DNA from 4 places in the Rhizobium sp. N731 genome. Region 1 is predicted to be linked to each of the others. Evidence: predicted binding sites of a transcription regulator. Region 1 holds the regulator's gene; each other region holds the start of a gene.

Region 1 (7,897 bases):
CCATCGTCGCCTTGTCGGTTTCGATTTCGGCAATGACGTCGCCTGAAGTGACCTTGTCACCTTCCTGCTTCAGCCATTTGGACAGCGTGCCTTCTTCCATCGTCGGAGAGAGGGCGGGCATGAGGATATCGATAGGCATGGGTTCCCTCCCCCGATTAGAGCAGAATGTCGGTGTAGAGCTCGGATGCATCCGGCTCCGGATCGGCCTGGGCGAAATCGGCGCTGTCGGCGACGATGTCGCGAACATCCTTGTCGATCGCCTTCAGATCGTCTTCGGAGGCCCAGCCCTTTTCGATGAGGCGTGCCTTGACCTGCTCGATCGGGTCCTGCTCGGAGCGCATCTTCTGCACTTCTTCCTTCGTGCGATATTTCGCCGGATCGGACATCGAGTGGCCGCGATAACGATAGGTCAGCATTTCGAGAATGATCGGGCCCTTGCCGGAGCGGCAATGTTCGAGCGCCTCATCGGCCGCGGCCTTGACGGCGCGAACATCCATGCCGTCGACCTGAATGCCGGGGATGCCGAAGCCGGATCCGCGCAGCGAGTAGTTCGACTGAGCCGTCGCACGGGCGGTCGAGGTGCCCATTGCGTAACGGTTGTTTTCGACGATATAGACGATCGGCAGCTTCCAGAGAGCCGCCATGTTGAAGCTCTCGTAAACCTGGCCCTGGTTGGCAGCGCCGTCGCCGAAATAGGCGATGGCGACATTGCCGTTGCCGCGGTAATGGTTTGCAAAAGCAAGCCCTGTTCCGAGCGAAACCTGGGCGCCGACGATGCCGTGACCGCCGTAGAAATGCTTCTCTTTCGAGAACATGTGCATCGAGCCGCCCTTCCCGTGGGAATAGCCGCTGCGGCGCCCGGTCAGTTCCGCCATGACGCCGCGCGCCTCCATGCCGGTTGCCAGCATGTGCCCGTGGTCGCGATAGGCGGTGATGACCTGATCGCCTTCCTTCTGTGCCATCTGCATGCCGACGACGACAGCTTCCTGACCGATGTAGAGATGGCAGAAGCCGCCGATGAAGCCCATGCCGTAAAGCTGACCGGCCTTCTCCTCGAAGCGGCGGATCAGTAGCATCTCGCGATAGGCCTTGAGTTCCTCATCCCGATCGAAGTCGGCTACCGGGCCTCCATTCGATGCTTTGGCTGCTGGTTTTGCTGCAGTTTTGCGGCTGGAAACGGTCGCGGTCTTTCGCGGCGCCATTCAACCCTCCCTATGGGTTTGTCGTTTCTCGGTGGCGCGTACCATAGGGAAGAAATATGACCACAGCAATGCCATAATTGCATGGCTCGTATTCGGCGCTAAATTATTGGAAATAAATCAGAAATTTCAATTAACCGAATTCCGGTTAATTGGAATAATGGTTGAATATGACGATCTCGTCCGCACGCGACATATTCAGCTGATATCGCGCCTTTTCGTCCAGCATATCCTTGTCGAGCGAGCCATCACTCAGCAGCGCCACCTGGCTCTCCAGATGTTCGCGCTTCGCCTTCAAGACGGCAAGCTCTCGTTCGCGCGCGACGCGCTGACGCTCGAACGTCTCCGTCGCCCGCAGGCCATAATCGCCATGGATGCAATGATAACCGAAATAGGAAAGGAAGGCGACCGTCATGGCCGGAATGACGAAGCGGCCGAGCTTTCTCTTCTTATGATGCTTTGTCCACATACACGCATGCTCTTGAACGCATTACCAATTCGTTCAGCATAACGCACAGAGATTAACCGTTCATTGACCGTAAAAAGCGCGCAAGAAAAAACCCGCGCCGGGAGGCGCGGGTCGAGCCGTAAAAATCGGAAGGATCAGCCTTTGATGATCGAGCGACCGGCGTACTGCGCCTGAGGGCCGAGGCCTTCCTCGATGCGGATCAGCTGATTGTACTTGGCAAGACGGTCGGAACGCGACAGCGAACCGGTCTTGATCTGGCCGCAGTTGGTGGCGACGGCGAGATCGGCGATGGTCGAATCTTCGGTTTCGCCGGAGCGGTGCGACATGACGGCGGTATAGGCCGCCTTGTGCGCCGTGTTGACAGCATCGAGCGTTTCCGTCAGCGAACCGATCTGGTTGACCTTGACGAGGATCGAGTTGGCGACGCCCATGCGGATGCCGTCGCGAAGGCGCGCGGAGTTGGTGACGAAGAGATCGTCGCCGACGAGCTGGGTCTTGTTGCCGATCAGATCGGTCAGTGCCTTCCAGCCATCCCAGTCGTCTTCGGCCATGCCGTCTTCGATCGAGATGATCGGGTATTTGCCGGCAAGCTCGGCCAGATATTCGGCCATGGCGCCTGATTCGAGCGTGCGGCCTTCACCTTCGAGAACATACTTGCCGTCCTTGAAGAATTCCGTCGAGGCGCAGTCGAGGCCGAGGCACATGTCGTCGCCCGGCTTGTAGCCGGCTTTCTCGATCGACTTCATGATGAAGTCGAGGGCTTCGGGCGCGCTCTTCAGGCCGGGGGCGAAGCCGCCTTCGTCGCCGACATTGGTGTTGTGGCCCTGCGCGGCAAGCTCCTTGCGGAGCGTATGGAAGACTTCCGAACCCATGCGCACGGCTTCGGCGATCGAATCGGCGCCGACCGGCAGGATCATGAATTCCTGGAAGTCGATCGGGTTGTCGGCATGGGCGCCACCGTTGATGATGTTCATCATCGGCACCGGCAGGAGGCTCGCGGAAGCGCCGCCGACGTAACGGTAAAGCGGCAGGCCGGATGCCTGGGCGGCAGCCTTGGCGACGGCGAGCGACACGCCGAGGATCGCATTGGCGCCGAGGCGCGACTTGTTCGGCGTGCCGTCGAGCTCGATCATGATGTTGTCGATCTGGATCTGGTTTTCGGCGTCGATGCCGCCGATCGCGTCGAAGATCTCGGTGTTGGCCGCCTCGACCGCCTTTTCGACGCCCTTGCCGAGATAGCGCTTGCCGCCGTCGCGCAGCTCGACCGCCTCATGCGCGCCCGTCGAGGCGCCCGAGGGAACGGCCGCGCGGCCCATGCTGCCGTCTTCGAGATAGACGTCGACTTCGACGGTGGGATTGCCACGGCTATCGAGGATCTCGCGGGCGATGATATCGGTGATTGCAGTCATGGGTTCTTCCTGCTCGGTGGGTGATCAAACGTTCGAAGCCTGTCATAATCGAAGGCGTGCAAATTACAATGCGCAATTACCAGCCTTCGAATCGGCGTTCCCAAGTGGCCTAGACCACGATCATGTCATCCTGTTGAAGGTCAGGCCTTGGCGACCGCATCAAACGCAAGCAATTTCTCAAGCAGCCGCGGCATGTCCTTGAGATAGACCATGTTCGGGCCGTCGGATGGTGCGTTGTCAGGGTCCTGGTGTGTTTCGAGGAAGACGCCGGCAATACCCGTCGCCACTGCCGCGCGTGCCAGCGTCTCGACGAACTCGCGCTGACCGCCCGAGGATTCGCCCTGCCCGCCCGGCTGAGCGACGGAGTGGGTCGCATCGAAAATGACGGGCGCGCCCATCGCCGCCATGATCGGCAGCGAGCGCATGTCGGAAACCAGCGTATTGTAGCCGAAGGAGGCGCCGCGCTCGCACAGCAGCACGTTCGGATTGCCGCTGGCATTGAGCTTCTTCAGGACGTTCTTCATATCCCAAGGGGCGAGGAACTGGCCCTTCTTGACATTGACGGCGCGGCCGGTCCTGGCTGCTGCGATCAGAAGGTCGGTCTGACGGCAGAGGAAGGCCGGGATCTGCAGGACATCGACCACCTTGGCCACCTCGGCGCATTGCTCGGCCGTATGGACGTCGGTTATGACGGGAAAACCGAATTCCTTCTTGAGGTCGGCAAAGACCTCCATGCCTTTTTCCAGGCCGATGCCGCGCTCTGCCGAGAGCGAGGTGCGGTTCGCCTTGTCGAAGGAGCTCTTGTAGACAAGGCCTATGCCGAGCTTGCCGCAAAGCTCCTTCAGCGTGCCGGCGACCATAAAGGCGTGATCGCGGCTCTCCATCTGACATGGGCCGGCAATCAGCGACAGGCGGGCGATATTGGAAAAGGTGACCTGGCCTTCGCCTTCGCCGATCCTGACTTCGGAATTCGTGTCGGTGCTCATCGTTTTTCCTCGAAGGCGAAGAGCGCACCCTGCCCGGGCGTGGGCTTCACCAGAATGCGGTTGTTCTTGCGCGTGTAGGTCACCCCGTTAGCAGCCAAATGCGCTTCTGTCACGGCAAGATCGGCGACAGTGAAGAGGATTGCCCGGCCGCGCAGGCCACGATCGGCGGAGGAGACGACAAGCTCGAAATAGGCCTCCAGCCCTTCCGGCGTCATCAGGCTGATCTTCGCATTCGATGCCGCGATATTCACGCCGAAACCGGTTTTCTCCGCCGCCGCCTGCCCTATCGCAAGTCCGACGAAAGCGGCGAATGCCGCCGGGTCCGGCGCACAAAGCGCGATCTCGGCAATACCGATCACGCCATTGGCATGCGTCTCCAGCGCGGCGCGATCTGTCGGGAACGAATTGATGCGCTGGCAGGTAAAGAGAAAGAAATCGGGGGCGCGCAAATCAGCTGCAAAGGCCAGCTTGAAGCTGCCGACGCTCTCCGAACCATCCGGCATCCGCATCGGCCGGCTGAATTGCAACATCTCACCGGCGCTCGCGCCGTTGCCGACCAAGCGCTTATGATCGACGCCGGCATCCTCGCTGAGGAAGGCCAGCGCAGAAAGTCCCTCCTCGCCGCAGCGGAAACGGAAGGCGCGATTGCGGGCAATGAAGACATTGCCCTGGCGGGCCGCTGCCTCGCTCTCCTCGACACTCGCAACGCCAAGCGGCTCCAGATAGGTCTTGTCGGCGAAAAAGACGCAGGCATTCTCCGTTCCGAAGGGATGGCGCGCATCAGCGGCGACGGTGAAACCGAGCTTGCCGAGCCTTTCACGCGCCAGATCGATATTGACCACGGGCAGCACGACATGATCCAGCGGGTGCGACTTGGCGGAATGCGCGTTCATGAATATCCCTCCTGAAACCGGCAAGAGATGTGCGACAGCACCTCGCTCAATGCAAGACATGTGCACCAATCCGGCGAATGAAAATAAAAATCTCGACGAGTTGACGCGAAGTTTTACGGAAATTTAGCTACTTGCGGAACACATATGGAACATATAGTGTCCGTTCTGGATTTGTTTCAATCACGGGGTCTGACGTCGATGCTCACGCGCAAACAACAGGAGCTTCTCCTTTTCATTCATGAGCGCATGAAGGAATCCGGCGTCCCTCCCTCTTTCGACGAAATGAAGGATGCCCTGGATCTCGCCTCGAAATCCGGAATCCACCGGCTGATCACGGCGCTCGAGGAGCGCGGCTTCATTCGCCGCCTACCGAATCGCGCCCGGGCGCTTGAAGTGATCAAACTTCCGGAGGCCTATAACCCCAGCCTTCAACAGCGGCGCGGTTTTTCGCCGAGCGTCATCGAGGGCAGCCTCGGCAAGCCCCAGCCGGTCGCCGCCCCCGCTGCGCCAAAGCCGGTCGCCGACAATGGCAACTCCATCTCCGTGCCGGTCATGGGACGTATCGCCGCCGGCGTTCCGATCTCGGCGATCCAGAACAACACCCACGACATCGTCGTTCCCGCGGATATGCTCGGCTCCGGTGAGCACTACGCGCTGGAGGTCAAGGGCGATTCGATGATCGATGCCGGCATCTTCGACGGCGATACCGTGATCATCCGCAACGGCAGCACCGCAAGTCCCGGCGATATCGTCGTTGCCCTCGTCGACGACGAGGAAGCAACGCTGAAGCGTTTCCGCCGCAAGGGTGCCTCGATCGCGCTCGAGGCCGCCAACCCGGCCTACGAGACCCGCATCTTCGGACCCGACCGCGTCAAGGTGCAGGGCAAGCTCGTCGGCCTCATCCGTCGCTATCACTGACGCCGGATGGGCCGGAATCGGTAAAACGATCGTTGCGCCAATCATAGGCGCGGTGGCGCATCCATGGTCGCGACAAAGCATCGAAGGCGGTGGTGACCTCCAGGTCGGCACCGGCGAAGCGCAATTCGACGGAACCGGTCCTGCGCAGCGTCTCGCCGGTGAAAAGCGTGCCGCCTGAGCGGCAGCTGTCGAAGCGCAGACGGACCGAGGTCACGACGATATCGGCCGTATCGCAGGCCGGGCCGAGATAGGCGGCATTGTCGATGACGGTCACGATATGGCCATTGCCGAGTCTTGATGTGCACCAGGCTTTCTTGACGCAGGAAAAGCGGTTTGCTTCACCGCCTGCTGCGGCTGCCCGCATCGCTGCGCTCGCTTCGTTCTGCTGATCGCGGGAAAGCCTGACACGGCGGTCTTCTCCTTCCGGCGGGATAGCCGGACCATCCAGCATCTTCGGCGGATCATGTGTCGGCAGGACCAGCGCTCGCTGCCACTGGTCGAAGATGAAATCCGGCGGGTTTTCACGGTTGGAAGCTATTGCCTCAGCCGCGACAACCGCAACCAGACTGCCATCCTCCGAAATCACCAGATCCGGCGGCCGGGGAGCCGGCAGAAGCAGCACGATGAGCGTCGAGATGGCGATGATCGATGTGCCGACATGGCGCAGTCGGGTGCGCAGCAGCGTCAGCAGCAGAAAGCCTGCCACCGCCACTGCGAAATACCAGGCGGGCAAGTGGCCGACGCCGATATCACCGCCCCAGCCGGACACCGTCTTGGCGACCGCAATCACCAGATCGAGGCCGAATCCGACCACCTTCCAGAGCGGAGCGTCCACACCGAAAGGCATGAGCAACATCGCCAGCAACCCGGCCGGCATGACGATGAAGGAGATGATCGGCATCGTCGCAAGGTTTGCCGGCAGGCCGTAAGCCGTCAGGCGATGAAAATGCTCGATCGAAAACAGTGCGGTGGAAAAGCCGCCGATCAGCGAGGTCAGGAAGACGCCGCCGAAGAAACCGGCGACGGCAACCACCGGCCTGATGATCGGCAGTTTCAGAAAAGCGTTTTCGCGGACACGCCTGTCCTTCCAGAGCTGATAGCCCGATACCAAAGCCAATGTCGCGGCAAAGGACATCTGAAAGCTCGGTCCCAATACTTCAGAAGGTGAAATGGCGATGATGATGAGCGCAGAGAGAACGATATTGCGCAGGCTGATCGACGGCCGATCGAAGAAGATGGCAATCAGCATAATGGCCATCATGATAAAAGCGCGCTCGGCCGAAACGCCGAAACCGGAGATCAGGTAATAGGCGGTGACGGCGATGAGCGCGCCGGCGGCGGCGAATTTCTTTGTCGGATAGGCTTGGGCGACACCGGGAAAGAGGCTGAGCAGCATCCGGAAGCCGACGAAGAAGATGCCGGCCGACAGCGCCATGTTGAGGCCCGAGATCGCGACGACATGGGCAAGGCCGGACTGGCGCAGCGCCTCCGTCGTCGTCTTCGAGATGGCGCGCCGTTCATCCGTCACCAGGGCAGCGGCAAAAGCGCCGGTGTCACCGGGCAGGATCGATCTTATGCGGTCGCCGATGCTGCTGCGCAGGCGGTAGAGCCATTCGAGCAGCGCGTCCGTCGACCTGTCCGCCTGCGGGCCTGCCTCCAAGTCGAGTTTCTCCGGCGCACCGTAGAAGAAACCGTTGGCGCCGATGCCGTCGAAATAGGCACCGAAGGAGAAGTCGTTGAGCGCGGGAAGTGCGGGGCCGGCCGGCGGCGTCAGCCGTGCCTTGCCGGTAATGATGTCGCCGATCTCGAAAGGCGCATCGGCACCCCGGACGATCGCGGTAATGCGTCTCGGCGGCCGTTTCAGCTCCGGCGCCTCGGTGCCGGTGACGGCAAGAATGTAGCGCCAGCGCCCGCGGCCGTCGCCTTCCCGCCGTTCGACACGGCCGGTCACCGTCGTCGTCACGGATGAATCGAGGATCACCGTCGAAGCCCGCCAGCTCTCGAACTGAGCCGAGAGCATGCC
Region 2 (7,897 bases), 310 kb from region 1:
GCTGCCCTTGGTCGAAGGCCAGGTGCTCGCTTCGGCCCAGGCTGGGGGTAGCACCGGTGCTTTGGTGCGCGGCGCCCGCGCCGAAGACCTCACCAAGCTCAAAACGATCTCTAATAACATCAAGTCCGGCGACATGGTGGGCTTTGCCTCCGGTGAAGGCGTGCTGATCGGCACCCGCATGGCCGACCAGCTGGGTCTGCGCGTCGGCGACCTCATCACCCTGACCTCGCCGGAAGGCGACATCACACCGATGGGCGTCAATCCGCGAGTCAAATCCTACAAGATCTCCGGTCTGTTCGAGATCGGCATGTCGGAATACGACTCGTCGATCATCTTCATGCCGCTCGAGGAAGCGCAGCTCTACTTCAATGCGGCCGGGCTGGTGCAGTCGATCGAGCTCTTCGTCGATCATCCCGATGATATCGACGCGCTGAGGCCGAAGGTGGAAGAGGCGGCCGGCCGCCAGATCAATCTCACCGACTGGCGTCAGCGCAACCAGACCTTCTTCTCCGCGCTCCAGGTAGAGCGCAACGTCATGTTCATGATCCTGACGCTGATCGTGCTCGTGGCGGCGCTCAACATCATCTCCGGCCTCATCATGCTGGTGAAGGACAAGGGCAGCGATATCGCGATCCTGCGCACCATGGGCGCCAGCGCCGGGGCGATCATGCGCATCTTCTTCATGACCGGGGCGGCGATCGGCATCGTCGGCACGCTTGCCGGTGTGCTGCTCGGCGTTCTCGTCTGCGTCAACATCGAATCCATCCGCCAGTTCTTCTCCTGGATCTCCGGCACCGTGATTTTCAATCCCCAGGTCTATTTCCTCAGCCAGCTGCCGGCCGAGATGGATATCAGCGAAACGATCTCGGTGGTCGTCATGGCGCTCAGCCTCTCCTTCATCGCCACCATCTTCCCGGCATGGCGCGCCTCCAGGCTCGATCCGGTGCAGGCCCTGCGCTACGAATAAGGAATGCCGCATTCATGAATCGCAACGTCGTCCTCAAGCTTACCGGCGTCGAGCGCCATTACGGGCAGGGTGATACGCTGCTCACGATCTTGAAGGGAGCGGATTTTTCGCTGGCGAAAGGCGAGATCGTCGCCCTTGTCGCCCCCTCCGGCACCGGCAAGTCGACGCTGCTGCATGTCGCCGGCCTGCTCGAGCATCCCGACGGCGGCGAGGTTACCATCAACGGCCATGCCTGCGACGGCCTTTCCGATGAGAAGCGCACGGCGATCCGCCGCCGCGAGATCGGCTTCGTCTATCAATTCCACCATCTCCTGCCGGAATTTTCGGCGCTTGAGAACATCATGATGCCGCAGCTGATCGCCGGGCTGTCCTGGAAGGAAGCCCAGGAGCGGGCCGGGCAGCTCCTCGACTATATGCGCATCGGCCATCGCGGTTCGCATCGCCCGGCCGAGCTTTCCGGGGGCGAACAGCAGCGCGTTGCGATCGCCCGCGCCGTCGCCAATGCGCCGACGCTGCTTCTTGCCGACGAACCGACCGGCAATCTGGATCCGGAAACGGCAAGCTACGTCTTCGACGCGCTGGAGGCGCTGGTGCGCCAATCCGGCCTTGCGGCCCTCATCGCCACCCACAATCACGAACTCGCCGGCCGCATGGATCGGCGCGTCACGATCTCCGATGGCAAGGTCGTAGAGTTTTAGTCTAAGGTGATCACGGGATGACCAGCCCGCCGCGGTAATCGAGCACATAGGCCTTCCTGCCGGCGACCATGATGCATTCATGGCCGCTGAAACTCTCGCAGCCGCCTTCGCTGCGGTCGACATAGCGGCCGAACGGATGATCGAATTCCATTCCGCCAAGAAAGCGGCGCTCCCGATACATTGCCGACAGCGCTGCCTTGATCACCGTTCCGGCGGCACTGCCGTCGATGAGATCGGGCGCGACGACGCGGCCGAAATAATTCATCGCCCAGACGGGTTGGCGGGCAAACCAAACCACTTCCTGTCCGGCGAAGTCGGTGCCGCCGAAATAGCTGTCGAGATAATGCCAGTCGCCGCTCTCATACCCGATATCATGGGAACCCGACCGGCAGGGCGTGCGCGGCACTCCGCCGCCGACATAGGTCGCAGCCTTCGCCTCCACGATGAATTCGTTCAACTGCGCAATGTCGAGCATGTCATTCTCCTCTCGGCGGGATGCTGGCAAATATGCTGCGGCATGTAAAGAACATACAGAGAACATGCGTCGGAATTCAGTAAATCGACTTGGGCGGTGGCCTATCTGAACGGAATGGCGGAATCTGTCGAAGATTGGGAAAGGGGGCGGGCTGCTGCCTATCGAACCGAGCGCAGGCGCCCATGCGAATCGCCAAGCGCTTCGAGATTCTTCAAACGCAAGCGCAAAGGAAAAGATTCCTGTTGACATTAGAACATAGATGGAACAAATTGAAAACATAACGAGTAAAGGAGAGCCAGATGACTGACATGATCCGTGATATCGCAGCATTCACCTCCATCGCAATGTTCGTTGCCAGCTTCTCGCTTATTGTCATCGCAATCTAAAGTTTTCGGGGATCGCATGGCAGTCATGCGGTTCGCACGCGGGTCTTCTTCTGGACATCATCGCCCTCAATGCCGACAATGCATCCGATTCATTTCGGCTGATTGGGAAGGCATGTCATGGCGGAGACGGAAAAGGGTTCAATGGGTGAGACGACCGGCGGCACGCCGGGCTTCATCCACCTGAGGGTCCATTCCGCCTATTCGCTTCTTGAGGGCGCGCTGCCTCTGAAGAAGATCCTCTATAAGGCGACCGGCGACAGTCAGCCGGCGATCGCCATTACCGACACCAACAATCTCTTCGTCGCCCTTGAATTCTCCCAGAAGGCAATGGACGAGGGCCTGCAGCCGATCATCGGCTGCCAGGTCTCGATCGACATGGAAGACGGATTGGAAAGCGAAAAGCGCGGCGGTCAGCCGACCCTGATCAAGCTGCCGTCGATCGTTCTTCTTGCCGCGACGGAGGCTGGTTACGAAAGGCTGGTCGATCTCGTCAGCCGCGCCTATCTCGGCGGCGATAGCAACCAGGCCATTCATATCAGAACCTCCTGGCTGGAAGAGGCAGGCACGGAAGGGCTGATCGCCTTGACCGGCGCCCTGACCGGGCCGGTCGACGCAGCTGTCAGGGAAGGTCATTCCGCCCAGGCGGAAGCCCGGCTGCTCACGCTGAAGCGTCTCTTCGGCGACAGACTCTATGTCGAGCTGCAGCGGCACGGCACCTACGACAAGCGGCACGAGCAGAAGATCGTCGGGCTTGCTTACACGCATGACCTGCCGCTCGTCGCCACCAACGAGGCGTTCTTTCCGACCCGCGACGATTACGACGCCCATGATGCGCTGATGGCGGTTGCGCATAACGCCATCGTCTCCGACGACAGCCGTTTTCGCCTGACTCCGGATCACTACCTGAAGAGCCGGGCTGAGATGGCCAAGCTCTTTGCCGACCTGCCGGAAGCGCTTGAGAACACGATCGAGATCGCCAGGCGCTGCTCCTTCGTGCTGAAAACGCGAAAGCCGATTCTGCCGCGTTTCACGGGCGCCACCGACGATGCCGAGGAGGCGGAACGCGCCGAGGCGGGCGAATTGCGCCGTCAGGCGGTGGAAGGGCTGGACATGCGGCTTTCGACCCTCGGCATGTCGCCCGGTTATGAGGAAAAGGATTATCGCGAGCGGCTGGAGTTCGAGCTCGGCGTCATCGAGCGCATGCGCTTCCCGGGTTACTTCCTGATCGTTTCCGACTTCATCAAATGGGCCAAGCAGCACGACATCCCGGTCGGTCCCGGCCGCGGTTCGGGGGCAGGTTCGCTGGTCGCCTATGCCTTGACGATCACCGATGTCGACCCGCTGCGCTTCTCGCTACTGTTCGAGCGCTTCCTCAATCCGGAACGCGTCTCGATGCCTGATTTCGACATCGACTTTTGCCAGGACCGCCGCGAAGAGGTGATCCGCTACGTCCAGGCCAAGTACGGCCGCGAGCAGGTGGCGCAGATCATCACCTTTGGTTCGCTGCAGGCGCGTGCCGCACTTCGCGACGTCGGACGCGTGCTGGAAATGCCTTACGGCCAGGTCGACAAGATTTGCAAACTCGTGCCGAACAATCCCGCCAATCCGACGCCGCTTTCCAAGGCGATCGAGGAGGAGCCGAAGCTGCAGGAGGAGGCGGCGAAAGAACCGGTGGTGGCGCGGCTGCTCGACATCGCCCAGAAGATCGAAGGGCTTTATCGCCACGCCTCGACCCATGCCGCCGGCATCGTCATCGGCGACCGGCCGCTTTCCAAGCTGGTGCCGATGTATCGCGATCCGCGCTCCGACATGCCTGTCACCCAGTTCAACATGAAGTGGGTGGAGCAGGCCGGCCTCGTCAAATTCGACTTCCTCGGTCTGAAGACGCTGACGGTGCTGAAGGTCGCCGTCGATTTCGTCGCCAAGCGCGGCATCAATGTCGATCTTGCGGCCATTCCTCTCGACGACAAGCCGACCTACGAGATGCTGTCGCGCGGCGAGACGGTCGGCGTGTTCCAGGTGGAAAGTGCGGGCATGCGCAAGGCGCTGATCGGCATGAAGCCGGACTGCATCGAGGACATCATCGCGCTGGTGGCGCTTTACCGCCCCGGCCCGATGGAGAACATCCCGACTTACAATGCCCGCAAGCACGGCGATGAAGAGCTGGAATCGATCCATCCGATGATCGACCACCTGCTCAAGGAGACGCAGGGCGTCATCGTCTATCAGGAACAGGTGATGCAGATCGCCCAGGTCCTGTCGGGCTATTCGCTTGGCGAAGCCGACCTTCTGCGCCGCGCCATGGGTAAGAAGATCAAGGCGGAGATGGACCAGCAGCGGGAACGCTTCGTCGTCGGCGCCGTCAAGAACGGCGTATCAAAGCCGCAAGCCGACAACATCTTCGAACTCTTGGCGAAGTTCGCAAACTACGGCTTCAACAAGTCGCACGCCGCCGCCTACGCGATCGTCTCCTACCAGACGGCCTACATGAAGGCGCACTATCCGGTCGAATTCCTCGCCGCCTCGATGACGCTCGACATGTCCAACACGGAAAAGGTCAATGATTTCCGTCAGGACGCCAAGCGGCTCGGCATCGAGGTGATCGCGCCTTCGGTGCAGACCTCCTTCCGCCATTTCGAGACCGGCGACAATCGTATCTACTATGCGCTGGCCGCCCTCAAAGGCGTCGGCGAATCCGCCGTCGACCACATCGTCGAGGTGCGTGGCGACAAGCCTTTTGCCAGCATCGAGGATTTCTGCCTGCGCATCGATCCGCGCCAGGTGAACCGCCGCGTGCTCGAAAGCCTGATCTATGCCGGCGCCTTCGATTGTTTCGGCACCGACCGAGCCCAGCTGGCCGCCGGCCTCGACCGCATTCTCGGTTATGCCCAGCGCGCCCAGGAAAACAAGCTGAGCGGCCAGTCGGATATTTTTGGCAGCGCACTAAACTCAGGCCCGGAGAAGATCTCCTTGCCGCCCTATTCACCCTGGCTGGCATCGGAGCGGCTGCTCAAGGAATTTCAGGTGCTGGGCTTCTATCTGACGGCCCACCCGCTCGATTCCTACAGCAACATCCTGCAGAAGATGCGTGTGCAGACCTTTGCCGAGTTTTCTCAGGCGATCAAGCAGGGGGCTGCCAATGCGCGTCTTGCCGGAACCGTCATCTCAAAGCAGGAGCGCAAGACCCGCACCGGCAACAAGATGGGCATCATTGTCTTTTCCGATTCGTCAGGCCAGTTCGAGGCGGTGCTGTTTTCGGAGATGCTGAACCAGTATCGCGACGTGCTCGAGTCCGGGAAATCCTTCCTGCTGACCGCGACCGGTGAGGAGCGGCCGGAGGGTATCGGTCTTCGCATCCAGACGATCCAGTCGCTTGAGGAAAAGTCGCTGCAGATGCAGAAGGCGCTGCGCGTCTATGTCAGAGATTCCGGACCGCTGAAAATGGTTGCCGGCCATCTGAACACCAAGGGCGACGGTCTGGTTTCCTTCATTGTCATCAAGGAAGAGGGCAAACGCGAGGTGGAAGTGGCGCTGCCGGAGAAATACCGCATCACTCCGGAGATTGCCGCTGCCCTTCGCGCCGCCCCCGGCGTCGTCGACGTCGAGCTTGTCTGATCAACCCGGCTGATCCTGATCAACCCAGTTGATCGTGATCACCCCCGGGTGACAGTCATCACCCCCGGGTGATTGTGATGAAATCCGTGCCTTCGCCGGTTTCGCGGCCAAGGCCCGTATCGGAGATCGTCAACGTCGAGCCGGGCGAGATCAGCGCGTCGATCCTGCGGCGGGTTTCGTCGGGGATCGTGATGCGGCTCAGCGAAAGGGCAATCGGCTTGCCCATCACAATCGAGCTTTCCTGGCTGGCGATGCCGAGCCGTTTCATCGTCTCGCGGGAGAGATTGTTCTCGAGCGTGATGCCCAGCCAATCCGCCGTGCCGGCCTGTCCATCGACGGCATGCAGCGTGAAGAAATGCGTGCCGAGTGCCAGGCCCGGATCGGCGATCGTCACGGGAGCCTCGAAGATCGGCTTGAAGGCCTGCCGCACCATGATGACGCCGTTCGGCGGCTCGCCCTTGCCGGTTGCGGCATAGACGGATTTGAGCAACGCGTCGGAGACCAGGCTCCTGTCGCCGGCAAATTCCGTCGGCCGCAGCGTCTTGAAGGCGTTGATCGCCTGCACGGTCGACGGACCGAGCACGCCGTCAGGATCGCCGGCGGAAAAGCCGAGCTGATTGAGTAGCGTCTGGATGTCGATCACCGTCTCGCGCAGCGTGCGCCGCGTGATGAGCATGCTGATCGGCTCTGACGGCGGCTCGGCTTCATGCGTTGCAAGCGCCTGCACCATCGGCATCGGCATGGCGGCGGTATCGTTCATCGCCACCTGCACCGGCTTTTGCGGGCTGTCGGGTATGGAGGGCCGCAATTCGACATCCGAAAGCAGCGGCATCGCTGCCGGCGCATCCGGGCGGAAAAGGTTCGGATGGTCGATCGGCTGCGGCACCAATTCGTCGTCGCTGATGATGACGGGAATGCCGGGCTCGGTCATTCGGTAGAGCATTTTTGCGAAGGCGCCGGGCATGCGTACGCAGCCGTGCGAGGCCGGATAACGCGGCACGGAATTGGATTCGTGCAGCGCGATGCCGGACCATGTCAGCCGTTGCATGAAGGGCATCGGGGCGGCCGAATAGAGGTTGGATTCGTGGTATTTCTGCTTTTCGAGCACCGAGAAAATGCCGCTCGGAGTCGTATGGCCGTCCTTGCCGGTGGAGACCTTCGAGGTCGCGACGACCTCGGTGCCGTCATAAACCACAAGCGACTGCTTGTTCTTCGAGACGAAGATCTGCAGCGTGCGTGCATCCGCGGCAAGAGCAGGGTGCACGAGTGCGGTGGCCGACAGCAAGCCGAGGCCGAAGACGAGACGCGAGAACATGATACCCAACCATACGCAATACTGGTTCGGCACATTACGGGACGAAATTTAAGGAAGATTTTAAAACCCGGACTCGTCGGCTCGCCCGGAACGGTGCAGCGCTTCCGCAATAATGACACGCATAAGATAAAGGCAAAGCATGTCGCATGAATCAAAGTTTGAGCTGTCTGATTTAAAGCATTGGTTTCGTATGCATTTCTGATAACAGCGCGCACTTTTGCGCGAGATGTTCTAGTGATCGCGCTTGCCGCTGCCGAAGGTGTAGCCGGTCTCGACCGTGTTCTTGCCGAACTTGTCGCGCAGCTTGTCCATCGCCGCTTCGGCCGCCGCCCGGCGGCCTGACTGCCGGTCGATCAGGTCGGGCGGATCGGCGCGAGTGGCATCGCCGAGATCGGTGACGCCAATGCCGATCAGGCGGAATTTCGTGCCGTCTGTTTCCTT
Region 3 (7,897 bases), 2.0 Mb from region 1:
GCAGACAAGCACGTCTTCATTTCCAAACATGACACTGACTATCGTGTTTTCTGCTAAAGAAGATGGCGGCTGTCAAGAAAAAATTCGAATCCGACGGCATCGATTGGAAGCGATGGGCGCGGCCTGTTGCAGATTGACTGAAACTGTGCGGCGATCGCACGATAAGGCATGCCCCGGTCGATCCGACTGCTCAATGAAAGTTCCGCCCGCGCGGCATGACCCCGGCGGTTTCCGCCGCACCGGCATGGCGGTCCGCGGCACCCGCCTGCCTTTCAAATTCCACACTTTCCTGCGCATTCGCAAGCCTTCTCTGTCGTGGATCGACCCCTGGCCTCAGCACCTCGTCGGCGCGCTCGCAGGCGCCGAAGCGTCGGGCCTCGCGTTGTAAGATGCCAAGTGCCGGCGTCATATCCTCGATATGCTCGACGACCGTATGGATTACGCCGCTATGGCTTTGCAGCCTGCCTCGGATTTTCACGAGCCGGGCGCCCATGACGACCGCCCGGTATTTGTCGAATATCTTGCTCCAGACAATAGCGTTGGCAACGCCGGTCTCATCCTCCAGCGTCATGAAGATTACGCCCTTGGCCGAACCCGGGCGCTGGCGCACCAGCACCAGACCGGCGATGGTCACCCTCTTTCCGTTCGGCACCGTCAGGAGATCGACATTGCGCGTGATGCCCATCTTTCGGAATTCCTCCCGCAGGAAAGACACCGGATGCGCCTTCAGCGACAATGACAGATAACGATAGTCCTCGATCACCTGCTCGCCCGGCGGCATATCAGGCAGACTGGTCTTCGGTTCGACCTGCAGATCGATATGGTTCACCCGATCGAACAGAGGCAATTTTTCAGGAGCGTATTTCGTATCCAATGCCCTTGCAGCCCAAAGCGCCTCACGTCTCGACAGGCCGATCGAGCCGAAGGCATCGGCATCCGCCAGCCTTTCGATATCGGCTTTGTCGAGACCGGACCGCAGCCAGAGATCACGAACCGAGCCATAACCATCGCCCCTGTTGGCGAGAAGGCTCTCCAGCGCTTTCTCGGACAGACCCTTGACCTGCCGAAAGCCGAGGCGAACGGCTCGCTTTGCCTTGATGATGGCTCGCATATCGGCATGCCGCCTATCGACGGCAGTTCTGTCGAATACCGCCTCTTCGAGATGGCAATCCCAATTGGATCTGTTGATGTCGACGGGTCGGACCTCGACCCCGTGTTCCCTGGCATCACGAACAAGCTGCGCCGGCGCGTAAAAGCCCATCGGCTGCGAATTGAGCATGGCAGCGCAAAAGACGTCGGGATAATAGGCCTTGATCCAGGACGAGGCATAGACCAGCAGGGCGAAGGAAGCCGCATGGCTTTCCGGAAAGCCATATTCGCCGAAGCCTTCGATCTGGCTGAAGCAGCGTTCGGCGAAATCCCTCGGATAGCCTCTGCTGGTCATGCCATTGATCAGATCATCCTTGAACGCGTTGACCTTTCCCAACCGCTTGAAGGTCGCCATCGAGCGGCGCAGGCGGTCGGCCTTGGCAGGCGAGAATCCCGCCGCCGTAATCGCGATCTGCATCGCCTGTTCCTGAAACAGCGGGACGCCAAGCGTCCGCTTGAGGATCGGGATCATCTCGTCTTTCGGATAGTCGATCTTGAAACCGGGAGAATGCGACTGCTCCCGTCGCGTCAGGTAGGGATGGACCATATTGCCCTGAATTGGTCCCGGACGGACGATCGCCACTTCGATCACGAGATCGTAGAATCGTCGCGGCTTCAGCCGGGGCAGCATGCTCATCTGCGCCCTGCTTTCGATCTGAAAGACGCCCAGCGTGTCGGCCCGGCACATCATGTCATAAACCGGTACGCCCTCGTCTCCGTGTTCCCTATTGCCGAGATCGGCAAGGGTTTTCTTCACGTCGTAATGCAGTTCGAGCAGCGAGAAAGCTTTCCTGAGACAGGTCAGCATTCCGAGCGCCAGAACATCGACCTTCAGGATCTTGACATTGTCGAGATCGTCCTTGTCCCATTCGATCATGTAGCGATCCGGCATCGCCGTCTTCATGATCGGCACGACTTCATCGAGCCGGTCCCGGGTGATGACGAAGCCGCCGACATGCTGGGTCAGGTGACGCGGAAATCCGAGGAGCTCGGACGCATAGCGCAGAACGTTTAATGTCACCGGGTCCGAAATATCGAGCCCCGCCGCCTTGGCATCCCGCTCCGACAGATTATCCTCCGACCAGCCCCAGACCAGGCTGCTGATCGCCGCTTGGACGTCCTCCGAAAGCCCGAAGGCCTTGGAGACCTCGCGGCCGGCGGAACGGGTGCGATAGGTGGTGACACCGGCCGTCAGCCCGGCATGCTCCTTGGTATATTTTCTGTAGATGTGCTGGATGACGTCTTCGCGTCGGTCGTGCTCGAAATCCACATCGATGTCAGGCGGCTCGTCACGATCCATCGAGATGAAGCGGTCGAAAAGCAACGTGCTTTTGGTCGGATCGACTTCCGTGATCTCGAGGCAATAGCAGATGACCGAGTTGGCTGCAGAACCGCGGCCCTGGCACAGGATCTTCAATTCATAACGTGCATGCTGGATAAGCTTGTGGACCGTCAGGAAATAGGGCTCGTATTTCTTCTCCCGGATGAGATTGAGTTCATAGTCGATCTGGGTCTGGATTTGAGCAGGAACGCCATCCGGATAGCGCTTCACAGCGCCCTCCTTCGTCAGACGCTCGAGGGTTTCATAAGGCGTCTCGCCGGGATCGTTTTCCGGCGGGTAATTGTGTTTCAGCTCATCGAGCGAAAACGAAAGCCTGCCGAAAAATGTCCCGGTATTGGCAATCGCCTCCGGATAGTCGCGAAACAGCCGGGCCATTTCACGTGGGTCCTTGAGATAACGCTCGGCATTCGGAGCAAGAAGAAATCCTGCCTCGGCGATCGGCACATGCTCCCGGATCGAGATGACGATATCGGAAAGGGGGCGGCGATCCGTATGGTGATAGAGCGGCTGGTTGGTCGCGATGACAGGAATGCGGTGGCGGGCGGCGATCACGGAAAGTGCCGCGAAAACCTGCCTGTCGCGGCCATCATAGGCAGGCGCCAGCGCCACGTGAAACGCCTTGCCGAAACGGTTCCGGAACCGGGCGAGACAGGCTTCCAATTCCTGCTGGGCGACAGGCTCGATGGCAGCCGCCTGGCCGGGAACGAGGGCAAGCATCATCTTGTCTCCCCATTCCATGATATCCGCCTCGTAAAGCAGGCAGGATCCCTTCTCCGCTCTCAAATTTCCCGCACTCAGCAAACGGCAGAGATGCGCCCACCCTTGCCTGTTCTCAGGATAAGCAAGGATATCAGGCGTTCCGTCCGAAAAAACGAGACGGGCGCCCGGCTGAATCCGGATCGGATCGAGAACCTTCTCTTCCTCTCTGCCGTCGAGGTTCTTCTCGTGCCTTCTTCTGAATTTCTCTTCGATCTCCTGCGCCTGCGCATGCGCCCGAACGACGCCGGCTACCGAATTCCGGTCGGCGATTCCAAGACCGGAAAGTTTCAGCGCAGCGGCCTGCACCACCATTTCCTCGGGCTTCGAAGCACCCTCCAGAAAGGAGAAATTGGTGCGGGCGCCGATCTCGAAAAATGCAGGTGCCGCACTCATGCGAAAATCCCGTGCATGAACCAGCGCGGCGGCGGCTCTTCACCGTAAAAGCCTTCGCGATAAATCCAGAAACGATGCCCGGCATTATCCTCGACACGGAAATAGTCACGCGTTTTGGCGTCGGCGCCATCGATCCACCACTCCATGGCAAGCCGTTCCGGGCCTTCGCTGCGCAGAACCTGATGCTGCATACGGCGCCACCGGAAACTTTGCGGCGGCCCTTCCGGAACTTCGGCAAGCAAGGCCTCCACCGGTTCCGGTCTGGCAAAAAGCCTCAGGGGCCGCTCGCTGCGAGCTGGGGAAAGACGGCATCCCTCGCTCCTGCGATGCGCCGGAAAACTTTCCATGAACGGGCTTGCAATAGCGGCACGCTCCGGCACGTGGCTTTCGCGGAGCTGAAAGCTTTGGAGACAGTCCGCGCCAAGGCGGGCCGCGACGCGGTCGACGAAAGCTGCAAGCGAGACCTCTCTTTGCCGGCCGCCGTCGAAGTCACCCTGTGTGCCTTCGAAGGGCTCATGGCGCACGACATTCAGCCGCAGGATCTCGAAACCATATCCGGCATCGAGATCATCATGAATTGCCTGCAGACGCTGGGAAAAAAGATCCGCGATCCGCTTCGGCTCTCTGAGCGGCCGTGAAGCGCCGACCGAAATCCGGAAAACCCGGCCATCGACCCGAAACAGCACGAGTTCGAAGACGCGGCCACCGGCGCCGCGAGCTTCCAGGGAGGGTTTCAGCGACACGGCGATCTGGCCGGCAAGGGCGAGAATATCCTCTTCGGTGCCGATCGGCTCGGCCAGCCGCCGCTCGGCCGAAAGGCTCGCAACCGGCAGGCGCGGCGAAACCGGTTCCTCGTCATGTCCGAGCGCCTGATCGAGCCGCAAAAGCAGGTTCGCTCCAAAACGGCGGGTCAACGGCGCCCGCGGCGCATTCATGACATCGCCGATATATTTCAGCCCGAGCTTCTTCAGCGATGCCACGGTGTCTTCGTTCAATCGAAGCGCGGCGACCGGCAGCGGCGCCAGCACATCCTCCATTTCCTCGTCTTCGATGACGCCGCCATTGCCGAAACGAGCGATGGCCGAGGAAAGGCCGGGCGAAGAGGAGATCGAACCCTGGACGTCGAGCCCCATATGGAAAAGCCTGAGGAGAATATCCTTCAGCAACGCTCTCTCGCCGCCGAAAAGATGGGCACAGCCGCTAATGTCGAGAAACAGCCCGTCCCGTCCGTCGATCGCCACCAGCGGCGTATAGCGGTCGCACCAGTCGGCGATGGCTTCGAGCAGCCGCGCATCGGCGGCCGAATCCTCCTCAACGATATCGAGTTTCGGATGCATGGCGCGCGCTTCCGCGACACCCTGACCCTTCTTCAGGCCAAGCGCCTCCGCGGCCTCGTCCAGCGCCGTCAGGCGCATGGCATTTTCGTGCTTTCCGGCGCAGACGATCGGCGCAGCCTCAGGACGCCCTTTCGAACGCCAGGAAAGACCCCATTTTCTGCGGGCGATCCTGTCCGTCGAAAGATGCGGAAAGCTGAGCGCCAGGATGCGCTGACCGTTCGTCTGGAGTAAGAGCGCGCCTTGGCTCGTCGATGGGGAAAAACTGACGTTCATGGGGGTTCCACTCCAGAAGAAGGGAGAGCGGAGCCGGGTTGCGGCTCTTCTCCAGGCTGAGATGAAAAACCGGATTGCCGATACTGCCGGCAAGTCTCGATCCATCCGGCAGAGCCCGCATGCCGGAGGGCGCGGGTTCGGCAAGCAGCCGGAAGGCGGCACTGCTCGCCTCCTCCTCTCCGGCCTGCCGAAGCAGGAAGAGGGGCCGGCCGGCCGCCTTGGCGCGAAGACCGAGCCGCCGGCTCTCGGTCAGGCCGAAATGCGCAGGATTGCCCCTGATCTCCAGGATGACCACCGAAAAGGCGCCGCTTTCCACCGCGGTTTCCGCAAGCCAGAGCGCCTCGTCGAGCTTGCGCGGCAAAGCCTGCAGGAAACACTCGGGCCGCAGGCCGAAATCCTGCAGACCCACTGCATAGGGAAGACCGGCTTCCATCGTCGAGACCGTATCGCCGATCCAGAGTATTGGCGAACAATCGCTCGCCTCCTCCACTCGCTGCAGCAGCGCTGCGGCCGCAAGGGCGAACCCACTGGCAGCTCCCGCATCCCGGAAAAGCGTCGAACGGATTTCCGTTATCGCATCGAGCGGCAGCCCGCCTTCCATCGCTTCGTCGAGCGATGCCACGCCAAACGGCAGGCGCTGTGCGCGCCCATTCCGTTCCGCATCCTGCCGCCCGGTCTCACCCGAAGCCAGGGCTTCCCGCTCCGCTGCCGCAAGCGCCGGCGCAGGCTTTCCTTCCAGCTTGGCAATGGTTTCGCGGAGCGCAAAAAGCCGCTCGCGCGCCAGGGCGTTCTGCGCCATGGCGTTTACTCCGTCCGTCTTGTTCCTGTTATGTTCTTATGGATTCCAGAGAGCTGAAGAAGAGTCAACAACCATTTTCTATGAATTTATTCCTGCCTTTGATTCCGCACTCGAAAATCGGCGGCAAAGGTTCTATATGGGCCCGCAAAGGAAGGAATATTCATGGCCCGCATAGACCAGAGCGATGATTGGCAGGACCGCCATGCGCCGACGATCAGCACCTTCGAGTCGCTGGCCATGGAGGCTTACAGCCATCTACCGGATGAATTCCGCCAGCTGACGACCAATCTCACGATCGAGATCGAGGATTTCCCCGATGACGACGTTTTCGAGGACATGGCGCTGGAAACCCCTTTCGATCTGCTCGGCCTTTTCGAAGGCAGGGGAATTTCCGAACGTTTCACCGTGGAAACCGGCGAGATGCCGAACCGCATCCGTCTCTACCGCCGCCCCATCCTCGATTATTGGGCCGAGAACGACGAGACGCTCGGCGATATTATCACTCACGTCCTGATCCACGAGATCGGCCACCATTTCGGGCTGAGCGACGAGGATATGGAGCGGATCGAGGCCAGCGCCGAGGAAGCTGCCGACCGCTGAAACCGTGCGTTCGGCAGAAGGTCCTATTGCTCGGAGAGCTTCATCTCCGGATCATAATCCTTGCCTTCGACAGTCTTGACGACGGCCTGTCCGCACTGCATCGCGCCGGTTGCGGCATTGAAGGCATAGGTCGGCGAACCCTCCAGCGACCAGCCCTTGTTGAGGGCGGCGGTAACCTTGTGGCAGAAGGAAGCGTCGTCGGGGCCGGTCAGGAAGCGGTAGAGTTTCATCAGGCGTGCTTTCTTGCAGAAATCAGACGCGCTTTATGAACCAGAGCTTCGGCCTGGACAAGATGCAGCCGCTCGATCATCCGCCCGTTCGCATTGATGACGTTGAGGCCCCTGGCCGCCGGATCAGCAAAGGCTGATATGATTGCCTGCGCCTCGGCAATCTCCTCCGCGCTCGGGCCGAAATGCCGGTTGGCGGCCGCAATCTGCGCGGGGTGGATCAGCATCTTGCCGGCAAAACCCATGGCACGTCCCTGCCCGCATTCGACGTCGAAACCTTCGCCATCCCGGAAATCGTTGAAGACGCTGTCGAGCGCATCGAGCCCAGAGGCCTTGACCGCCAGAATGACCTGCATCAGCCAAGGCACGAGAAAGCTTCGCCCCGGCTGCGGCAGGACGCCGGTCTCCTTGCGCAGATCATTGAGGCCGACGACGACGCAATCGAGCCGCGCCCCCGGTATGCAGCCGGCTTCGGCGATCGCCCTGACATTCAGCACGCCACGCGGCGTCTCGATCATGGCCCAGATGCGCAGCTCCTCCGGCGCATCTGCATCGGCAAGCAGATCGCCGATGTCGGTGACATCCTGGGGGCCATCCACTTTCGGCAGGAGAACGGCGTTGGGCAAAAGCGCCTTGACCAGATCGAGATCCGCCGCCCCGAATGCGGATGACAGAGAATTGATGCGGATGATCCTTTCCTTGCCCGCAAGCGGCGGCCCGGCAAAAAAAGCCCGCAGATTTTCCCGCGCCTGACCCTTGTTCTCCGGCGCGACGGAATCCTCCAGATCAAAAATAACCGCATCACAATCAAGGGAACGGCTCTTTTCGAGCGCCCGGAGATTGATGGCCGGGACACTCAGCACCGAGCGGCGCAGACTTGAGGAACGCAGAGGTGTAGTTTGCTTCATCAGCCATTAGTGCCAAGCTTCGCAAAGCCCGGCAAGACAACAAAAAGCCATGCTTGCCTTGCAGAGAGGAAAAGGAAGGACCACATTCCTTTCTGTAGAAAGGTCTCAAA
Region 4 (7,897 bases), 1.1 Mb from region 1:
ATCCGTAACGAGCTGGCCGAAGCCAAGCGCCTGCGCGAGGAAGCCCAGCACCTGCTCGCCGAATACCAGCGCAAGCGCAAGGAAGCGGAAGCCGAAGCCGTCCACATAGTTGCCGCCGCTGAGCGCGAAGCCGAGATGCTGACCGCCGAGGCGAAGAAGAAGACGGAAGAATTCGTCGCTAACCGCACGGCGCTCTCCGAGCAGAAGATCAAGCAGGCCGAGGCCGATGCGATGAAGGCGGTGCGTTCCGCCGCCGTCGATCTGGCGATCGCAGCCGCCGAAACGGTGCTCGCCAAGAAGGCCGACGGCAAAGTCCAGTCCGAGCTCTTCGGCAACGCCGTCGGCCAGGTCAAGACACGGCTCAACTGAGCGGTAGCGTATAGAATGAGGAAAAGGCCGGGCATGTCCCGGCCTTTTTTTGTTGTTGAATACTCGATCTCGGGTCGAGGGCATACCGCTCCCTCTCGATTCCCTCTTCTCCCCTCGGGGGTCCGAAGGACGGGTCGAGACACGTGGCTCGACCCAGGTCGGTGCCCGTAGGGCGGATGAGGGAGCCGGGGAAGCCGTCTTTCCGAATGAAACCGATGCGGGTTTCGACCGTTCAAGCCTGTGTCGACGGTGTTCAGGGCGGTGGCGCGCGGCGTTACCGCTGGCGTGGCGGATAGGTTTTCCGTGAGGGTGTGCCGGCGGCCCCCTCATCCGCCTGCCGGCACCTTCTTGGATGAGCAAAATGTAGGATACTGATGCCTGCCGGGCGGGTGGCCGCCCGCCCGGCAGCTGGTTGTCGGATCGTCACCTTCTTAGCCGTTAGGGGCTGTGGGGAGCAGGATCGCAACCGGCTCTTCATCTGGCCCGTGTGGTTGCAGGAACCTTGGGGTTCGTATCCAAGACAGGGACGACGAAGATGACCGATAATAGCATGATTTGTGCCGGAATCGATGTCGGCAAAAGCCATCTCGACATTGCCCTCCATCCCGGCCGCGCAAGGCTGAGGGTCACTTATGACGCTGCTGGCCTGAAGGCGCTTGACGCCTTTCTTCAAGAGCATGACGTCAGCCGCATCGGCTTCGAAGCCTCCGGCGGCTATGAATGGCGGTTGCTGGCGCATCTGCGGGCCGGCAAGCGGCCGGCGGCGCGTCTGCAGCCGGCGCAATTGCGCTTCTTTGCCAAGAGCCGGCTCAAGCGAGCCAAGAACGATCGCCTCGATGCCGTGCTGATTGCGCTCTTCACGGCAAGTCTCGAGCAGTTGCCGGCGCTGCCGGATGCACGCCTCGACAAACTGGCGGCCGAACTGACCTATCTGGAACAGATCGAGCAGCAGATCGCCCTGATCAAAACCTTTGCCGAGACCGCCTTGTCGGAGGCGATCAAGCGCCGTCATGCGCGCGAGGTCGCCCGCCTCGAAACCTGCCGAAAGGCCCATCTGCTGCGGCTCGAAAAGATGGTTCGCGACGATTGTGACCTTTCGCAACGGCTCGATCTGCTGACCTCTATTAAGGGCATCGGGCTGCGCAGCGCCCTGTGCCTGATCATTCGGCTGCCCGAGCTCGGCCATGCCAGCCGCGCCGAGATCGCCGCCCTTGCCGGCGTCGCACCCTATGACGATGATAGCGGAAAATATCATGGCAGACGCCGCATCCAGGGTGGTCGCGAACGCCTGCGAAAGAGCCTGTTCATGTGCGCGTTTACGGCAACCCGGCACAATCCGGATCTCGCCTCTTTCTACGCCCGCTTGCGTCAGAACGGAAAGGATCACCTGTGCGCCGTCATAGCCGTCGCACGCAAACTCATCGTTCTCGCCAACACAATCCTCTCTCGAAAGACCGAATGGACGCCACAATACCAGCAAAAATGAAACATGGTTGCTCCCCGCCGGGGAGAAGAGGACATGCCGTGGCCTCTCTTTTCCTCGCGCGCCTCTTACGGTGCTAGTCCGGCTTCTCATTGCCAGGTTTTCTTTGGGTGAGCTATTCGGAAATCAGCTCGTCCATTTCAGGACCGTCCTCGCCCTTGCGCAGCGGTCTAAAGCTCATCCGGTGCAGCGAACACGGCCCATGTTTCTCGATGCCGGCGCGGTGCTGCGCCGTGCCGTAGCCGACATGGGCGGCAAACCCGTAATCCGGAAAAACATTATGCGCCCTTGCCATAATCCGGTCGCGCGTCACCTTGGCGACGATCGAGGCGGCGGCGATCGAGACGGATCGGGCATCGCCCTTGACCACCGCCTGTCCGGGGCAATCGAGGCCAGGCGGCACATCAAGCCCATCCGTCAGCACGTAGCTTGCGGGAACGGCGAGGCTGCAGATGGCGCGGCGCATCGCGTCCAGGCTGGCCTTGCGAATGTCGGTCTCGTCGATGCGGGTCGAGCTGGAAGAGGCGATGGAAACCGTCGCAGTCGCCAGGATTTGCACGAAGAGTTCCTCGCGTCGCTGCGCCGAGAGCTGCTTGGAATCGTTGAGGCCTTCAGGGATGCGCTTCGGATCGAGGATGACCGCAGCGGCCACTACAGGCCCCGCCAGCGGCCCGCGGCCTGCCTCGTCGGCGCCGGCGACCGGCCAGTGGCCGGCCTTGCGGGCTTTGAGCTCGAGCTTGAAATCCGGCACGAGAGGGACCGTGTCGAAAAGCAGGGGAGAATCGGGTGGCGTGCGACGTTTCATGCGGCTGAACCTCGCACGCCAACCCGATTTCCCGCAAGTCCCCGGATCAGGGCGGCGGCCGGGGACGGTCCGGCGGATGGTGGCGGTCAAAGCCATCCGCGGGAATTGCGCTCGGGGCTCGAAAACAGGGCGGTTTTTCTGAGCAGCCGATGCGCAAGCTTAAAAAATCAGAGCAGCGACAGCTGTACGCCGCTGCCATCCGGCGGCACGAACAGATCGTCGCGCAGCGGCACACTGCGCCGCGTCAGCTCGAAGCGTTTCGCCGCCATTTCGAAACGTCGGGCGATCTGCCAGGCATAGGGGCCGGCGCCCTTCATGCGCTTGCCGAATTCGGCGTCGTAATCCTTGCCGCCGCGCATCGAGCGCACCAGAGACATCACGTGCCGGTAACGATCTGGATAGTGCTGCAGCAGCCAGTCGCGAAAGAGCGGGCTGACTTCGAGCGGCAGCCTGAGAATGACATAACTCGCCTCGGCGGCGCCGGCAGCCTTGGCCGATTCTAGGATGCGCTCCAATTCGTGATCGTTCAGCGCCGGGATCAGCGGAGCGGCCATGACGGCAGTCTGGATGCCTGCCTCCGAGAGCGCATGAATGGTCTCCAGCCGTCGCGGCGGTGTGGCGGCGCGCGGCTCCATCGCTCGGGCGAGCTTGCGGTCGAGCGTGGTGACCGAGATGCCGACGCGCACCAGGTTCTTGCCGGCCATCTCCTGGAGAATATCGAGATCGCGCAGGATCATTGCCGATTTGGTGACGATCGACACCGGATGGTTCGCCTTGTTCAGCACCTCGAGGATGCCGCGCATGATGCGCCATTCCTTCTCGATCGGCTGATAGGGGTCGGTATTGGTGCCGATCGCGATCACCCGTACCTTGTAGCCTGGCTTGGCGAGCTCCCGCTCCAAGAGCTTCGCCGCATCGGGCTTGGCGAAGAGCTTCGTCTCGAAATCGAGCCCTGCCGAAAGCCCCATATAGGCGTGGGTCGGCCGGGCGAAACAATAGATGCAGCCGTGCTCGCAGCCGCGATAGGGATTGATCGAGCGGTCGAAGGAAAGATCCGGCGATTCGTTGCGGGTAATCGCGGTGCGCGGCTTTTCGATCTGCACCTCGGTCTTGAACGGCGGCAGCTCTTCCAGCGTCTGCCAGCCGTCGTCGAAGGTCTCCCGCTGCAGCGCTTCGAACCGTCCTGTTGGATTCAATCCGGCTCCGCGCCCGCGCCGGCGGTCGCCTTCGACCCTGAGACCGGAGGACACGATCATCGCATCGGCAATATCTGCCGTATTGGCAGGCGCGAATGCGGCCTGCCCTGCCAGGGACTGCTCTCTCATCGGATTCTCCCGCGGCGGAAAGCCGTTGCCTCCACCCGTTTTGATGATTAAATTCCTATCGACAAAATGAGAACAATGCAAGAACAAAATGCGCAAAAGGGTGCTGGCAAAAAATTGTGCGGCGCATTATGAATAATCGATGTTGACGGTTGTTCTCGAATGCCAGGATCAGGAATCCGAACTGGCGCAGACCTTATCGGTATTGGTGGCAGGCGCGGTGGAAGGGCTCGTCAGCGATGTGATCGTGCTTGATCACGGCTCGCGCGACGGCACCTCGCGGGTCGCCGACGCCGCCGGCTGCCGTTTCCATTCACAGTGGGATATCAAAGACATCGTTCGCTCCGCCCGCGGCGAATGGCTGCTCTTCGTCGAGCCGGGCGCCAGGCCGCAGGCCGGCTGGATCGATGAGATCGCCGAATACGTGGCGCTGAACAAGACGCCGGCGCGCTTTACCGCGTCGCGCGGCTATCGGCGCCCCTTCTTCCAGCGCGTCGCCCGCGCCCGGCCGCCGCTGGAGCTCGGGCTGTTGATGCCGAAGAACCTGGCGCTCGCCGCCGCCAGAAGCGGTATGCCTGTTGCCGACTTCGCCAAGGGGCAGAAGCCGCGCAAGCTCTCAAGTGAATTGATTCCCTCCTGGGTGGCGCGCGCTGCGCGGTAGAATGCCCATCCCTGCATCGACGCTGTCCGAGATGCCCATCACTCTAACCCTCTCCCGTTAAAAACGGGGCGAGGGGGCGTGCCCAACGCAACGTCGAGATGGAGGACGCCGGCGCGGCAAATCCCCGTCGCCCTGCAAGCGGGGGTCCGAAGGACGGGTCGAGACCCGTGGCTCGACCCCGGTCGGTGGCGGCAGCCGTCTCGCCGTAAGTGCGCTTTGTGTTACGTCCCGCCATCGCGCAAAGATGGCGCCCAATCGGATTTCGCGCTATAATTCGCCCATGGCGCCGCCGAAGCGCCGCGCTTCGCAACGGATGCCGTGAAATGCCGGTGAACGGCAGAACAGGTCGGCAAATCTCCTCTTCTGCCGGGTTTCCGGCGAAAGGAGGTGCGTCATGACACGCGGTAAGATCGACGGCGTACGCAGTATGATCTGCGGGCTGCTGGCGGTCATATTGCCGACATTGGTGATCGCGCATCCGCATTCGGCAGCATCGCAGACGATGCTCAGTTGCGCAGGCCGATCCGACGTCGTCAGTTTCCTCGACAGGAATTTCGGTGAGAAGCTCACCGCGGTCGGGCTGGTCAACCAGAACGCCGTTCTCGAGGTCTATGCCGCCAAAAGCGGCACCTGGACGCTCGTGGTCACGGATGTTCACGGCATAAGCTGCATCTTGCTGTCGGGTGATAGCTGGGATTCGATGCCGGCTCTGCCGGGCATTGCCACATGACAAACGCCGGCGCGTCGGCCCCGAAAAGTCTGAATCGGATTTTCGACGGCGCGATCGCGGCGGCTGTAACGGCAGCGCCGGTCTATTTCTGTGCGCCGCGTTTCAAGTGCTCGTCCAGGCGCGGCATGATTTCCACGAAGTTGCACGGTACGCTGCGATAATCGAGCTGTGCTTTCAGTATGCCGTCCCAGGCGTCCCGGCAGGCGCCGGGCGAGCCGGGCAGGGCGAAGATGAAGGTCGAGTTGGCAACGCCCGCAGTGGCGCGCGACTGGATCGTCGCCGTGCCGATCTTATCATAGGAAATACGGTGGAAGACGGCGGAAAAGCCGTCCATGCGCTTTTCGAACAGCGGTTCCAGCGCCTCGGGCGTCACGTCTCGGCCGGTAAAACCAGTGCCGCCTGTGGTGATGACGACGTCGATCTCATCCCGCTCGGTCCAGGTCTTGACCTGGGCGGCGATTTTCTCCCGGTCGTCGGGCACGATCGCCCGCTCGACCAGCCTGTGGCCAGCCTCGGCAATCCGCGCCGCCAGCGTATCGCCCGACTTGTCCGTCTCCGGGGTGCGCGTATCCGAAACGGTAAGAACCGCAATGCCGACGGCGATGAAGGGCCGTTTTTCGTCCAAGCCTGCCATCACATGCCTCCCGAAACCGTTTCCGTCGCCTGGAAATACCAGTCGGGCCGCGCCTCGTGAAGAGCCGCTGCCGCCTCTCGCGCGGCGGCCATGTCGGCAAAGATCCCGAAGCAGGTGGCGCCGGAGCCGGACATGCGGGTCAGCAAGGCGCCCTCAGCCTGCAGCATCGCCGAGATCGCCGTAATTTCGGGCACGGCTTGGCGCGCCGGCGGCTCCAGGTCGTTGCGGGCCGCGCCGATTGCCGCAAGCCAGCCGGCCGGCCGGGAGAGGTTCAGGGGTGAATTGTTCTTTGCCTCGAGCCGGCGGAAAACCTCCGGCGTCGAAACTCCCTTCAATGGGTTGGCAAGCACCATGGCGAAGGACGGCAGATCGGGCACGGCTTCGATCTCCTCGCCGATGCCGCGGGCAATCAGCGGCCGGCTCTCGAGGCACATGGGCACGTCGGCGCCAAGCTTCAGCGCCAGCGCAGCCAGCGTCTCTATCGGCAATCCAGTGCCCCAGAGGCGCATCAGCCCCCGCAGTGTCGCCGCCGCGTCGGCCGAGCCGCCGCCGATGCCGGAGGCAACAGGCAGGTTCTTCTGGAGGTGGATGTGAACGGGGAACGCAAGGGCGCCCACGACCTCGCGCAGGAGGTCGCGCGCTCTGATCACCAGGTTGATGCCGCCGTCGTCGGCAAGCGTCTCGCCGAAGCGGCCAGACAGGGTGAAGGTGTCGGCCTGCGCCGGCAGGAAGCCCAGCCGGTCGCCGCAATCTGCGAAGGTCACCAGCATATCGAGCAGATGATAGCCGTCCGGCCGCTGGCCCGTTACATGCAGGGCGAGATTGATCTTCGCGCGCGCCTCTTCGGTGACGCCGAAAGCGTTGGCCAAGCCCTGCTCAGGCATCGGTGGCGCCCGTCAGGACTTCTTGTCGATCGGCGGCGGCGTGACAGGCGGCGGATCCGGCTGCTTCTTGTCGGCCGCCTTGGCATCGTCGTCGGCGGGCAGGCCGTTTGCGACCTTTTCCTTGATCTTCGGAATTTCGGCTGCTTCAGGCTCGGAGGCGAGCGCCCGGTTCCACTGATAGACGGCTTCGAGCTTGCGCCCGACGCGCCAGTAGGCATCGCCGAGATGGTCGTTGATCGTCGCGTCACCGGCCTTGATCTGCGCCGCCCGCTCCAACTCGTCGACGGCGTCGTCGAAGCGGTTGAGGCGGAAATAGGCCCAGCCGAGCGAATCGATGATGTAACCGTCGTCAGGGCGAAGATCGACGGCCTTCTTGATCATGGCAAGGCCTTCGTCGAGGTTCCGGTTCATGTCGATCCAGGAATAGCCGAGATAGTTCAGTACCTGCGGCTGATCGGGATTGAGTTCCAAGGCCTTGCGGAAATTCGGTTCGGCCTGGTCCCACTTCTTCAGCCGCTCATAGGCGATGCCGCGCTGGAAGAAGACGCTCCAGTTGGCGCGGCCGGGGATCGGCCCGATCGCTTCGACCGCCTTGTCGTAATTGGCGGCCATCGCCTCGTAGTCTTTGGCGTCGGAGAGCACGCTGCCATAGGCGAGGTAGCTGCGGATGTCCTTCGGGTCGGAGGCGATCAGCGCCTGCAGGTGCTTGCGCGCCTCGTCGACCTTGCCGCCCTGGGCAAGGGCAAGGCCGAGCTGCAGCTCGGAAATGCGCCGCATCGGCGAATCTTCCGGCACCTTCTTATAGAGGGAGATGGCGCGATCCATCTGGTTCTGCTTTTCGGCGATGCCGCCGAGCAGCACCAGCGTATCGGCGCTGTTGGGGTCGAGCGCGTTGGCGGTCTGCAGGTAGAGCGAGACGATGTCTTCGGCACCGTCGCGGTTCAGCGCGCCGCCGACGGAGAAGAGCACGCCGGCGGCGCCTTCTTCGGCGGTCTTGACCTGCTGCTCC

The links. The regulator LexA, encoded in region 1, represses DNA repair genes until DNA is damaged. The targets are predictions, from matches to a motif close to TGTTCNNNNTGTGTTCNG.
Region 2: a site for LexA is predicted at 2,390-2,407, ahead of AMK02_RS08235 (DUF5680 domain-containing protein). Genes of this name have one in related genera too.
Region 3: a site for LexA is predicted at 6,073-6,090, ahead of AMK02_RS32200 (ImuA family protein). Genes of this name have one in related genera too.
Region 4: a site for LexA is predicted at 4,051-4,068, ahead of AMK02_RS04490 (PA0069 family radical SAM protein). Genes of this name have one in related genera too.

Annotation. Positions count from the first base shown of each region.
Region 1 covers NZ_CP013601.1:1,978,695-1,986,591, reverse strand. The annotation lists gene AMK02_RS09860 (pyruvate dehydrogenase complex E1 component subunit beta) at 1-139, opposite strand, end outside; gene pdhA (pyruvate dehydrogenase (acetyl-transferring) E1 component subunit alpha) at 156-1,202, opposite strand; gene AMK02_RS09850 (FtsB family cell division protein) at 1,348-1,668, opposite strand; gene eno (phosphopyruvate hydratase) at 1,803-3,077, opposite strand; gene kdsA (3-deoxy-8-phosphooctulonate synthase) at 3,218-4,063, opposite strand; gene AMK02_RS09835 (VOC family protein) at 4,060-4,956, opposite strand; gene lexA (transcriptional repressor LexA) at 5,155-5,874, shown strand; gene AMK02_RS09825 (ComEC/Rec2 family competence protein) at 5,855-7,897, opposite strand, start outside.
Region 2 covers NZ_CP013601.1:1,665,339-1,673,235, forward strand. The annotation lists gene AMK02_RS08225 (lipoprotein-releasing ABC transporter permease subunit) at 1-967, shown strand, start outside; gene AMK02_RS08230 (ABC transporter ATP-binding protein) at 982-1,665, shown strand; gene AMK02_RS08235 (DUF5680 domain-containing protein) at 1,676-2,140, opposite strand; gene dnaE (DNA polymerase III subunit alpha) at 2,644-6,141, shown strand; gene AMK02_RS08245 (L,D-transpeptidase family protein) at 6,200-7,456, opposite strand; gene AMK02_RS08250 (DNA polymerase IV) at 7,688-7,897, opposite strand, start outside.
Region 3 covers NZ_CP013601.1:4,290,668-4,298,564, forward strand. The annotation lists partial or broken gene AMK02_RS30305 ((2Fe-2S)-binding protein) at 1-100, opposite strand, end outside; gene AMK02_RS20740 (error-prone DNA polymerase) at 191-3,643, opposite strand; gene AMK02_RS20745 (Y-family DNA polymerase) at 3,640-5,058, opposite strand; gene AMK02_RS32200 (ImuA family protein) at 5,099-6,052, opposite strand; gene AMK02_RS20755 (metallopeptidase family protein) at 6,215-6,652, shown strand; gene AMK02_RS20760 (DUF1737 domain-containing protein) at 6,676-6,882, opposite strand; gene AMK02_RS20765 (HpcH/HpaI aldolase/citrate lyase family protein) at 6,882-7,787, opposite strand.
Region 4 covers NZ_CP013601.1:906,737-914,633, forward strand. The annotation lists gene AMK02_RS04475 (F0F1 ATP synthase subunit B) at 1-369, shown strand, start outside; gene AMK02_RS04480 (IS110 family transposase) at 905-1,855, shown strand; gene AMK02_RS04485 (ribonuclease HII) at 1,968-2,657, opposite strand; gene AMK02_RS04490 (PA0069 family radical SAM protein) at 2,825-3,982, opposite strand; gene AMK02_RS04495 (glycosyltransferase family A protein) at 4,122-4,640, shown strand; gene AMK02_RS04500 (hypothetical protein) at 5,035-5,370, shown strand; gene moaB (molybdenum cofactor biosynthesis protein B) at 5,453-6,004, opposite strand; gene AMK02_RS04510 (4-(cytidine 5'-diphospho)-2-C-methyl-D-erythritol kinase) at 6,004-6,888, opposite strand; gene AMK02_RS04515 (tetratricopeptide repeat protein) at 6,901-7,897, opposite strand, start outside.